2 regions of the Cytobacillus sp. MT66 genome follow, and region 2 is predicted to be linked to the other one. Evidence: riboswitches for the same ligand, from Rfam matches in the RefSeq annotation. Region 2 holds a riboswitch; the other holds the start of a gene.

Region 1 (6,112 bases), on a different contig from region 2:
TCGTACAAACGATGAAGTTTATTTCTGAAGCTGCAGAAGAAACATCTTCAGGGACACAGGAAGTATCTGCATCCACAGAAGAACAGACTGCATCAATTGAAGAAATCTTTTCCTTTGCCGCATCCTTATCTGCGATGTCTGAAGAATTGCTGATAATGATAAACAAATTTAAAACTCAATAACTTAATTGCCAATGGAAGAAAAAAAAGGGTCAGTCCCTATGCCGCTTTAAAGCGGCGGGGGACTGACCCCCATTGCTTTAAAGCGGAAAAATGTTTAAGGTGTATTCTATTTATCTATAATGTATAAGGAGGGAGGAGATTGTATGGAAGGATTACAGGAGTTTGATTTGAATCCATCGCTGGATTTGTTAAGGAATTATGCGGATAACAAGGATATACAGAATGTATTGGAATCTTTTCAAGAGGAAAGGTATTCTGATGCCATTGGTTCAATTGAGCTGGCAAAAAAGACATTAAACCATGGGGAAATGATGAAAGAGCTTCTTTTTTTAGAGCTTGTGAGCTATCTTCAAATGGGAATGCGGGAAAATGCCCGCAGGTGCATACAGGAGCTTTATCCGCTCATCGCAGAAGATGATTACGAAAAACTGCTTTTTCTAGGCGAATTGACTATACAGATAGATTTGAAATTGGCGCGAAGAATCGTGTCCGAAACAGCAAATAAATTTGAGGGAAAAGATGATGTTTCAGATTTAATAATGAAAAAGACTTTCCTTTTGCTTGCTGAAGCGGAAGAAAAGCTGGAAAAACTGCCAAGGGCCATTAAATACTATCAGCGGGCCATTTCCTGTATGAATGAGGATCAGAAAGAAGATCTTAAGATGCTTCCAATTTTGTATTTTAAACTTGGAATGTTATCGGCCAATCTTGACAGGAATGAAGAGGCGATTGGTTATTTGGAGAAAGGCCTTGAGTTAGCCGGGGATCAGGAAGAAGCAAGCATACATATGCTGGCAGCACTTGGCGCCATTTATGGGAAGATTGAAAAAGGCAAAGAAGCTGCGGTTTATCTAACTAATGCTCTAATCCTTTTAGCAGACTCCGTTTTGAAAGATACGCTGATTCATGCCGAAGTCCTAACAGAATTAGGGTATATCAGTTTTGATTTAGGCAAGATTAATGAAGCCCTACCATTCTATGAACAGGCGATAGCGATCTACCATAAAGATAAAGATCACGGTATAACGAACAGGAAACTGGGAATGATCTATATGCAGTATGCGTATTGCTTAGAACATAAGGAAAAGCCAAATAAGGCGCAGGCGGGCATGCATTACGAAAATGGACTCCGCTATCTTGAACAGGCCGGGGATCAGGAGCTGTATGAAAATGCTATGCTCGATGTCATTGCCTTTTTCAATGCCAACCATAACAAAAAGAAAGCACGCTACTACGAAAACAAGATCTTAAAACTAGCAAATAAAAACGGGGTCAGTCCCTCATCGCGTTAAAGCGATGGGGGACTGACCCCCGATTGTTTAAAGTGCTAAAGTATCTTAGCGAGCTGTTCGAGTTTTTCAATTTCATTCTGGTCGAATAGATCGCTGCGCTTTTTTAAGGCTGCTAAGGTGCTTTCGATCAGGTAGGTTCTCGGTTCTTTGGAATGCAGAAGCTCTTCCTGGATAAAGTCCAGTAATTCAAAGTATCTGGACTGGTCGCTTTTGTGTGTAAGCCTTTTTTTTAGGATTAATATGGTCTTATTTATTTTCTTTTGTGCATCTATTTCGTCATTGCTGTATGCCGGCCGCCATTTCTCTAGAAGTTCTGGCGAGACTAGCTGGTCTCCTGATTCTGACACATCCTCTACCATCTTTACCAGCCGTTTTACACTATAACTGACAATTTCATGGATGTTTGCCTGAGATTTAAGCTCCATCTCTCTATATTTAATATTTTGGTGCAAAATACCCATGAACATAATGGCACAATCAAGCAAATAAGGCTTCTTGCTTTCTCCGAAGAGATCTAGAAATCGGACATAGAGCCAGTGGAGATATTGAAAATGACCGCGCCGAATAAATTTATTAAGATCTGCATCGTTTAACGAAATGACCTCTTCAAAAAGGGATAATAGCTTATTTCTTCTATTCACCTTAAATTGTAATTCAAGCTGTTTACTAAAAACTTCTATATTAGAAGGATCCTGACCAATAAGCAATTCATCCCGTTTTTTTTCAACCTCTTTTAGTAAGGTTTTAATAAGGGCGATTAGCAGCTCGTTTTTCGAAGCAAAATAATTATAAAATGTACCCTTTGAAATTCCGCTGTAATCTAAAATATCTTGAATAGACGTCGCCTGGAAGCCTTTTTCAATAAATAGCTGATGGGCCATAGTAATGACGTGCTGTTTTCTATCATTCATAAAATCACCTTTAATAGGAATTGAACCGTTAATACGTAATTGAACCGTTGGTACAAATTATATCTTATATTATTTTCAGGTTCAGCACAATCGTTTATAAATCATGTAATTTTTTGATTGCAAATTTTGAACTAATGGTATATGATATGAATCTGTGAAATAACAGTATAAAATAATGAACCGAAAGTATAGGGGGTATATACATGGGTGACGATATAAAAAATCAGGCACGTCCGCCGTATGGCATTATAGCTATTCTAATGATCGGAGCCTTTATTGCTTTTTTAAATAATACATTATTAAATATTGCTTTGCCTTCAATTATGTTGGACCTGAATATTAAAGAAACGACGGTTCAATGGCTTGCAACTGGATTCATGCTTGTGAACGGTATTTTAATCCCGGCAACAGCCTTTTTAATTGAAAAATATTCAGTCAGACGAATCTTTTTATCAGCAATGATTTTATTTTCTGCAGGAACCATACTTGCTGGTACTGCCCACATTTTCCCAACTTTATTAACAGGGCGTATGCTTCAGGCTTCAGGCTCAGCCATTCTTATGCCGCTCTTAATGAACGTGATGCTTGTCAGTTTCCCAGTGGAAAAAAGAGGGGCAGCCATGGGGGTTTTTGGATTAATCCTCATGTTTGCGCCAGCCATTGGTCCAACATTATCTGGCTGGATCATTGAGCACTATGACTGGAGAATGCTTTTCCACTTTATTACTCCTATTGCCATAGTAGTATTATTGATCGGGTTCTTCATGCTTAAAGATAAAAAGGAAAAAGTGAATATCCGCCTGGATGTTTTCTCGCTCACCTTATCAAGTATCGGGTTTGGCGGTATTCTATATGGATTTAGTTCAGCGGGGAATAAAGGATGGGATAGCCCTCTCGTTTACGGAACAATCATTTTAGGGGCTATTAGTTTAGTTATCTTCATTGTTCTCCAATCCAAGAAAGAACGGCCGATGTTAAACTTTGGTGTTTATAAGTATCCAATGTTTGCCTTATCATCAGCGATCACAATGATTGTAAACATGGCTCTCTTTTCAGGGATGATTTTACTCCCTATATATGTTCAGACCCTTAGAGGGATTTCTCCGATGGATGCAGGGCTTCTCTTGCTTCCTGGAGCATTAATAATGGCGTTTATGTCACCGGTGAACGGCAAATTATTTGACAAATTTGGCGGCCGTATTTTGGCGATAATGGGTCTAGCCATTATGGCTGTAACAACCTATCTTTTCAGCAAATTGACATTGGAAACAACCTATGCCAATTTAATGATTGTCTATTCTGTCCGTGCTTTTGGAATGTCAATGGTTATGATGCCTGTTTCGACTAATGGATTGAATCAATTGCCAAGACGCTTCTATCCGCATGGAACAGCTATGAACAACACGTTAAACCAGGTATCAGGTGCGATTGGTACAGCACTTCTAGTAACCTTAATGTCCACTAGGACTGAGTCTGCAGCAGCTGACCTTGCTAAAGATGCCATGAAAAACATGGCTGGACAGCCAACAGAGGCAGCAATCGCTGCAATGAAGCAAGAAATTATGATGAAGTCTATGTTAGAGGGAATTAACTTCTCCTTCTTTGTGGCAACTGGTATTATCTGTGTCGCACTCATTCTTTCCTTCTTTATGAAACGGGCGAAACCAGCATCAGATCCATTAGAGGAAAAAACGGAAAAAAAAATGACAGCGAAATTAGCTGAGAATTGATAACTTAAAAAACCTGATTCTAAATGAGTCAGGTTTTTTATTCCAAACTCACCAATTTATTATTCTATCAAAATTGGTTAATAGTCCGATTGACATATAGGACATGATATTGTAGACTACAAATAAATTAAATATGACCTCATCTTTTTGTAGGTGAGGTAGAGGTGCGATGTTTATTAGTCTCTAGCGGAGCTTGAGAAACAATGATGCTAGGGAGAAGGAAATATCGCCGAAGCTTGCAATATACTCAGTATTGCGGGCTGGGTCTGCAGTGAATAACTGCAGGACTGTCTCAATAGACAATCCCGGGTTTATTGAGTTGAGCTATCTCATTTGGGAAAGAAGATGAAATTTGGGTAATGATGACAAGACAAGACCTGAGTTCACCTCAGGTCTTTTTTGATTTTTCGAATTACCTAAATAGTTCGAATTGTATACTCGATATTGTGAAATAATAAAAAAAGGGGCGAGAAATGTTATGTTAAAAAAATTATCATTGCTTTTAGCACTATCATTATCATTGGCATTGTTACTAGCAGGCTGTGGTACTAGTGACAGCAAAAGCGGCTCAGACAATTCTGATGGGGCAGCGTCTGAGGAAAAAGGTACTTTTAAGGTAGGCCTTGAAGCGGGGTATGCGCCATTCAACTGGACACAAAACGACGATTCTAATGGCGGAGTGAAAATTGACGGAAGCGCCGAATATGCAGGCGGTTACGATGTTGAGATTGCAAAGAAAATTGCAGAAGGCTTAGGCAAGGAATTGGTCATCGTTAAAACGGAATGGGACGGACTTGTTCCAGCATTAGCTTCTGGGAAAATTGACGCTATTATTGCTGGGATGTCACCAACAGAAGAACGCAAAAAGTCCATTGATTTCTCAGATATCTATTATAAATCAGATTTAGTCATGGTTGTTAAAAAAGGCGGAAAATACGATGGAGCATCATCCATTAAAGATTTCAGCGGTGCAAAAGTAACAGCGCAGCTAAATACTTTCCACTATTCAGTGATCGACCAAATCGAAGGGGTTAGCAAACAGCCAGCAATGGATAACTTCCCGGCAATGAGGGTTGCACTGGAGTCTGGTGTTATTGATGGATATGTATCTGAACGTCCGGAAGGCGTAAGTGCTGAATCAGCTAACGAAAACTTTAAAATGGTAGAATTTACAGATGGATTTAAGACATCTGACGATGATACAGCCATCGCCGTTGGTGTGGCAAAAGACAGTGAATTAACAGAGAAAATCAATGAAATCTTGGCAGGTATCCCTGAAGAAGAACGCTCAAGCATTATGGATGCTGCTATTAAAAATCAGCCAGCTGCTAAATAATAAAATCGAAAGGGGGCTTTCCTTTGGGCAGTCCCCTTTTTTGTTAAAAGGAGGTACACTATGACTCTAGAATGGGTTATTGATATTGTTTCAAACAATTGGCCAATGTTCTTGCGCGGTGCTGGAATTACTTTATTCATATCCATCATTGGAACCATCATTGGCTTCCTTATAGGGCTAATTGTTTCAGTCGTTCGCACAATTCCCGTGCCTGAACGCGGGATAAAGAAAGTGATCCTCAAAATAATCAACGCACTTCTTTCTGCCTATATTGAAATATTCCGCGGTACACCGATGATTGTTCAAGCAATGGTTATTTTTTATGGGGCTGCTCTAGCCTTTGGTTTAGACATGGACCGTATTTTCGCAGCTATTCTTATTGTTTCCATTAACACAGGTGCCTATATGTCAGAAATTATCCGCGGCGGGATTATCTCTATTGATAAAGGGCAGTATGAGGCCGCTCAAGCAATAGGAATGAATCACTTCCAAACAATGTATAATGTGGTGCTGCCGCAGGCCATCCGAAACATACTGCCAGCAACAGGAAACGAATTTGTCATCAACATTAAAGATACGTCTGTACTTAGTGTTATCTCCGTTTCTGAACTGTTCTTCCAAACGAAATCAATCGCTGGAAATAATTTCAGATATTTTGAAT
Region 2 (6,112 bases):
CAAAACACAGTTATCTTCTTTCACGGATTCGGTTCTTCCGTTCATTCCATTCATCCTGATATAAAAATATTGGACGAAAATAATATTCGTTTTTTTGCCATTAATCGTCCAGGTTACGGAGATTCAGATTTTGAGTTGGAGTATTCTATGGAGGATTACGCTGATTGGATAAATGAATTCCTTACTGCTAAAGGAATTCAAAAGGCTTCACTAATTGGTTGGTCATCTGGTGGATTATACAGCCAAGTATTCGCAGGCAAATATCCAGAAAAAGTCACATCCTTGAACTTAGTTAGTAGTGCTATACCTCTAAATAGCAGTGAAACCAAAAGTATTTTACCCATGAATTGGAAAATGATTAGGAATATGAACAGGTATATGCCTCTTATGACAAAGACTTATTTTAAAAGTCTTAGCAAGAAAGTAACCAAGAGCTTAGATTCTATCATACAGAAATCGATAGAACAGATGGTTGAAGAGGATAAAAAAGTTGCAAATGATCAAATATTACAGGAGGCTATTATAAAAGGAACAGTAGAAGGTTATCGCAATAATGGGAACGGAGTATATTACGATGCTCTTGCATTGTGCAAAAAAATCCCGAAATTAAAAAATCCTGCCTCAAATACAAAAGTAAACATATGGCAGGGCGGCGAAGATACTGTTTGGACTTCGAAAACTTCAGCTTACCTTCGCGAAAAGTATTCTAATTCCACTTACTCTTTCATTGATAACGCCGGACACTTACTTTATTTATCTCATTGGGATGAAATTCTCAAAAAGTCAGTGAGCTAAAGATTGCTTTGTAACTACTTAGTTAGCTCCTAATTGCTTTTACTTATTACTTATACCGCTAACTCTCAAGAAGTAATTACCCCTTTTCATACGATTAGGGAATTACTTCTTTTTTTTAAAACGATTCATTTCTGTTTAGATACATAAAAACAATAATAATACAAATAATACCAACCATTATAAAGATGATTACTGAAAAGAAAGGAGGCTAAATTCTATGATGATGTTTCGCGGTGATGCCCATAGGCTATATGTACAGCTCAAAAAGGCTAACAACCAAAAGCTTGATCTGAATAAGCTTCCCGAATTAAGGGAGATTGCGGAGATTCAGGAATTTTACCAGACTCTTGACAATGATACACTACAGCGTATTTTTTATCGGATGGTAAAAGAAAGAAGCGGCTCCGGGATTATTCCGATTTTTGTCTCCACATTCCCATGGCTGCTATTTATGTTTTCCAACCGCATTCAGGACTTCCTTTTTAGCGGCGGAATCCTTGTATTGGCTACATTTAGCCTTCTTTATTTAATTATTATAGTTTTTTACGTAGTTTTGCATTTTCGGGAAAGGGCTTGGGCAGATGTTCATATTCACATTATTAAAGATATATTGGAAAAATAGATACAGGTTCACCTATTCCTCGTCTGGAAAAGGAAAGAATTCCGTGTCCAGTTGATAGCCATACCTTTTCATATTGATTGTCCCATCTCTGCTTAAAAATACACCTTCACTGGCAAGCAGTTCCTTTTGACTAAAAGCTGCCTCATCGGTTAATGAGATTTGTCCATCTTTATTAACCACTCGGTGCCAGGGCAATTCGTACTTCTCACTCATCGAATGCAATATCCTTACCACCTGCCTGGCCCCCCTCGGGCTTCCTGCTGCTCTTGCAACCGCGCCATAACTCATAACTTTGCCTCTAGGAATACTCCTTAACACACGAATAACATTTTCAGTAAATGGCTTCACCTAAAATCCCACTCCTTCCACTAAATAACACCAAACAAGCGTGGCGTATATTCCCCCCTATTTTAACACGTTACCGCAACGGGGGCCTGACCCCCACCTGATTAACGCTTTACCGCAACGGGGGACTGACCCCCACCTGATTAACGCTTCACCGCACTGGGGGACTGGCCCCCGCCTGATTAGTGCTTTAGTGTAGGAAGTTCCCTCTTTTTTTAAAAATTATGTTGCAATAACAATTAGAGTTTGTTAAATTAGAAAAATAAATTAATAGTTTTCTTATTTCAATTTCTTTTTGAAGTAAGGATAGAGGTGCGAAGACCAATAGTACTTAGTCGGAGGAGCATGGGATCCGAGGATGGCTATGGAAAGGGGTATTCGCCGAAGCTTTAGGTTGCTCATGTTCTTAAGGCTGGTCCTGATGTTGAATAAATACAGGACTGTCATATAGCTGTGCTATATGGAGGGCTATCTTACGCTAAGAACGAGTTTTGTTTCTAAAGCAGCAGCGAGCCCTCGCTGCTGCTTTTTGCGTTTCATTTATGCCCGTAAATCTAAAAAATGGAAAAGGAGATTTACAGAAAATGAGTATTTCTAGACAGCTAGACAGACAAGAAGAGGAAAAAACACTGAGTGTCAAAAAACAAAAGGGCATTAATATCAACGCGTTCGTTCTAATTTTCGGCGTTATCATCATCTCGGCAATCCTGACCTACATTTTGCCCGCAGGAGAGTATGATAGAATTGAAAAGGACGGCAGAACCATTGTTGTTCCAGATTCGTTTGAGCACATAGCACAGTCTCCTGTTGGATTCTTCGATATTTTTAAGAGTATCCATACCGGCCTAGTCAATAGTGCTGGAATTATCTTTTTTGTCCTAATGGTTGGAGGAGCATTTGGGATTTTAAAAGCTACTGGGGCACTAGATGCCTTAATCTATACTCTGACAAAAAAGTTAGTTAATAAAGAGCTGCTGCTGATACCTGTCATTACGCTGTTCTTTTCAATAGCCGGATCCCTCATGGGTCTAGCGGAAGAAACACTTATCTATATTGCCATTATTGTTCCTCTGGCTATTGCATTAGGATTTGATGCAATCGTTGGATTTGCCGTTGTTTCTTTAGGGGCTAATATGGGATTTATGAGTGCCATTATGAATCCCTTTAATGTAGGCGTTGCTCAAAGCATTGCCGAGCTGCCGGTCTTTTCTGGAATGGGATTTAGAATTGCACTTCTTGCAGCATTTTATCTTGCCGGAGTCACCTACATTTACCTATATGCCAAAAAAATAAAGAAAAACCCAGAGCTTCGCTATTTAGGCAATTTTTCCGACGAAAAGCCGCAAACAAGAGATAATGATGTAAAGTTAGAAACCCATCATAAATGGATATTGGTTATTTTTCTATTAAACTTTGTCGTATTAATTTTTGGCGTCATGAAGCTAGGCTGGTATATAACTGAAATTGCTGCACTGTTTTTATTATTCGGAATCATCGTCGGGTTCATCGGAAAATTAAATCCTAGCCAAATGTCTGACAGCTTTATGTCTGGTGCTAAAGAAGTTATGACTGGCGCTTTAATTATTGGTTTTGCCCAAGCCATTCTTGTTGTATTCCAAGATGGAAAATTAATGGATTCAATTTTATATTATGCCGCTTCCTTCTTAGGCAATCTGCCGCCGGCAATCAATGCTGTTGGAATGTTTTTCGTACAGCTTTTCCTGAACTTTTTAGTTCCATCTGGCAGTGGACAGGCCGCACTAACAATGCCAATTATGGCTCCTTTATCAGATTTAGTCGGTGTTACCAGACAAACATCTGTGTTAGCTTTCCAGCTTGGAGACGGGATCTCAAATTCAATTTTCCCAACAGCTGGTGTACTTATCGCTGGACTAGCCATAGCAGGTATTCCATATACAAAGTGGGTAAAATGGGTATTTCCATTTATTCTTATTGAGGTAGGACTTGCAGTTATTTTCTTGCTTATCGCTCAAGCCATCCAGTACGGGCCATTTTAAGAAGATTCATATATTCGCGAACTAATGGAGGAAATCAACATGGTACAGACAAAATTAGCAAATTCAGATTTAATCCAGTGGACAATTGAGCAGCGCAGACATTTCCACATGTATCCTGAGCTTTCAGGGCAGGAATACAATACGTCTGCATTTGTGAAAGAAAAGCTTGCGGAATTTGGCATTCCCCTTTTAGAAAAGTTCTCTGCTCCAAATGTGGTTGCCTTTTTTAAAGGGACAGAAGGGAAAAGAACCATTGCACTAAGAGCAGATATGGATGCACTTCCACTGCATGAAGAAGGAGAAAAACCTTATATTTCCACAATTCCTGGTGTGATGCATGGATGCGGCCACGATGGCCATACAGCAACGTTATTAGGTGCAGCCAAATGGATGAGTCAAAATCCTGATCAGGTTAAAAATAATATTGTTTTGATTTTCCAAAGCTCTGAAGAGGCTTCACCAAGCGGGGCTAAGCAGCTGGTCAAAGAGGGAGTGTTAGATGGAGTCGATGCGGTTTATGGCATTCATTACATGTCAAGCGTACCTCTTGGAAAAATCGGCTTCGCTTCTGGTTTTGCCATGGCATCCAGCGATGACTTTGATATCGTGATTGAAGGAAAAGGCGGGCATGGCGGAAATCCGCATGAAACGGTCGACCCTATTTATGTAGCTTCCCATTTGATCCAAGGATTCCAGTCCATTGTCAGCAGGAATTTAAATCCGCTGCATCCAGGAGTGATTTCCTTTGGCGGCATGCAGGCAGGCAATTCCTACAATGTCATCCCTGATAAGGTCACCATTAATGGAACCATCCGTGCCCTTACCTTTGACGGAGCCAAATTAATGAATGAAAAAACCGCTCAATTAACAGAAATGCTCTGCGCAAGCTTTGGCGCAAAAGGCCACTATCATTTTATTGAGGGCACGCCGCCGCTTTATAACCATCCAGAATCCTGTGAGGTAGCAAAAGGAATTATCCAGTCAACCTTTGGTGAGGATGTATTCATGGACGTAGCACCAGTTCTAGGTGCGGAAGATTTCTCCTTTTACCTAAAGGAAATCACAGGAGCATTTATTAATGTCGGCATGCAAGGTGAGAGAAGCCAATACCCTCACCACCATCCGAAATTCGATATTGACGAAACAGCCATCCCCGCTGGACTTGAACTGATGATTCAGCTGGCACTGCAGGCGTAAAATATTTTGTAAAATAAAGAGTGCAAGCCACTAGAGCTTGCACTCTTCTATTTTAACGCATTACTCTATTGGGGGCCTGTCCCCCACTGCTTTAACGCTTTACCCTAGCGGGGGCCTGTCCCCCATTACTTTAACGCTGTACCCTAGCGGGGACCTGTCCCCCACCACTTTACCGCTTTACCTCGAGACACCTTTCTCCCCAAGGTCCTCTACGAATGCCTTCAAGACATGTACCGCTTTTACGCAGTCATTAAGGTCTGTCCATTCGCGCGGGTTGTGGCTGATTCCGTCTTTGCTGCGGACAAAGATCATGGCGACTGGGATTTCAGTCCCGAGGATCATGGAATCATGGCCGGCTCCACTCGGAATACGAATGGGTTCAATATCATATTTGTTCAAGGCACCCCTTAACCGCTCCTGAAGATCTTCGCTTATTGGGATCGGCATTATTTTTGAATTGATATTTATTTTTACTTCAATCTGCCTTTCAGTACTAATTTTATTAGCAGCATCAATAATTAGGCTGACAAGACGATCACGTGAATCCTCATGAATATCCCGGATATCAACAATCATATCTACTTGCTGCGCAATAACATTTACTCCATTTGGCTGGATATCCATTTTTCCAACAGTCGCTACAGCCGTGTTGGAAACCTGCTTTGGCAAGGTTTCAATTGCTTGAACAAACATGCCCGCCGCAACCACAGCATCCTTACGACCTATCATTGGTGTATTGCCTGCATGACCCGCTTCCCCGATAAAGGAAACTTTTACCCAAGCAGGACCGGCAATGCCGCTGACAATACCAACCGGCTGCCCATCTCTTTCAAGAATTTTTCCTTGCTCGATATGAACTTCGACAAATGCTTCTATCTCGGTTTTTTCCTTATTCGCACCAAGATAAGCGTCAACGCTGCTTCCATACTCCCCGATAACCTCTTCGAACGTTTTACCATCCTGATCCCTAAAATTCTCTAATTCCTCACGGGTAACCTGTCCCATGTAGGCACGACTTCCCGTTAGACCAACTTTAAATCTGGATCCCTCTTCATCGGAAAAAATGGCAACCTCATATGGCTTATTCGGAACAAATCCTTCTGCCTTCCAAGCCTGGACAACCTCTAAAGCAGCT

The links. Region 2 has a riboswitch for lysine ahead of AC1Q59_RS03390 (YfcC family protein). Riboswitches for the same ligand answer to the same signal wherever they lie in the genome.
Region 1: linked by a shared signal. The riboswitch ahead of AC1Q59_RS09285 (transporter substrate-binding domain-containing protein) and the one ahead of AC1Q59_RS03390 (YfcC family protein) in region 2 are both predicted to bind lysine.

Annotation. Positions count from the first base shown of each region.
Region 1 is NZ_JBXAFB010000004.1:167,555-173,666, forward strand. It holds gene AC1Q59_RS09265 (methyl-accepting chemotaxis protein) at 1-182, shown strand, start outside; gene AC1Q59_RS09270 (tetratricopeptide repeat protein) at 326-1,474, shown strand; gene AC1Q59_RS09275 (TetR/AcrR family transcriptional regulator) at 1,510-2,385, opposite strand; gene AC1Q59_RS09280 (DHA2 family efflux MFS transporter permease subunit) at 2,589-4,115, shown strand; lysine riboswitch at 4,267-4,450, shown strand; gene AC1Q59_RS09285 (transporter substrate-binding domain-containing protein) at 4,594-5,451, shown strand; gene AC1Q59_RS09290 (amino acid ABC transporter permease) at 5,512-6,112, shown strand, end outside.
Region 2 is NZ_JBXAFB010000002.1:43,601-49,712, reverse strand. It holds gene AC1Q59_RS03405 (alpha/beta fold hydrolase) at 1-795, shown strand, start outside; gene AC1Q59_RS03400 (hypothetical protein) at 1,013-1,417, shown strand; gene AC1Q59_RS03395 (MGMT family protein) at 1,430-1,765, opposite strand; lysine riboswitch at 2,062-2,241, shown strand; gene AC1Q59_RS03390 (YfcC family protein) at 2,347-3,780, shown strand; gene AC1Q59_RS03385 (M20 metallopeptidase family protein) at 3,820-4,977, shown strand; gene AC1Q59_RS03380 (M20 family metallo-hydrolase) at 5,155-6,112, opposite strand, start outside.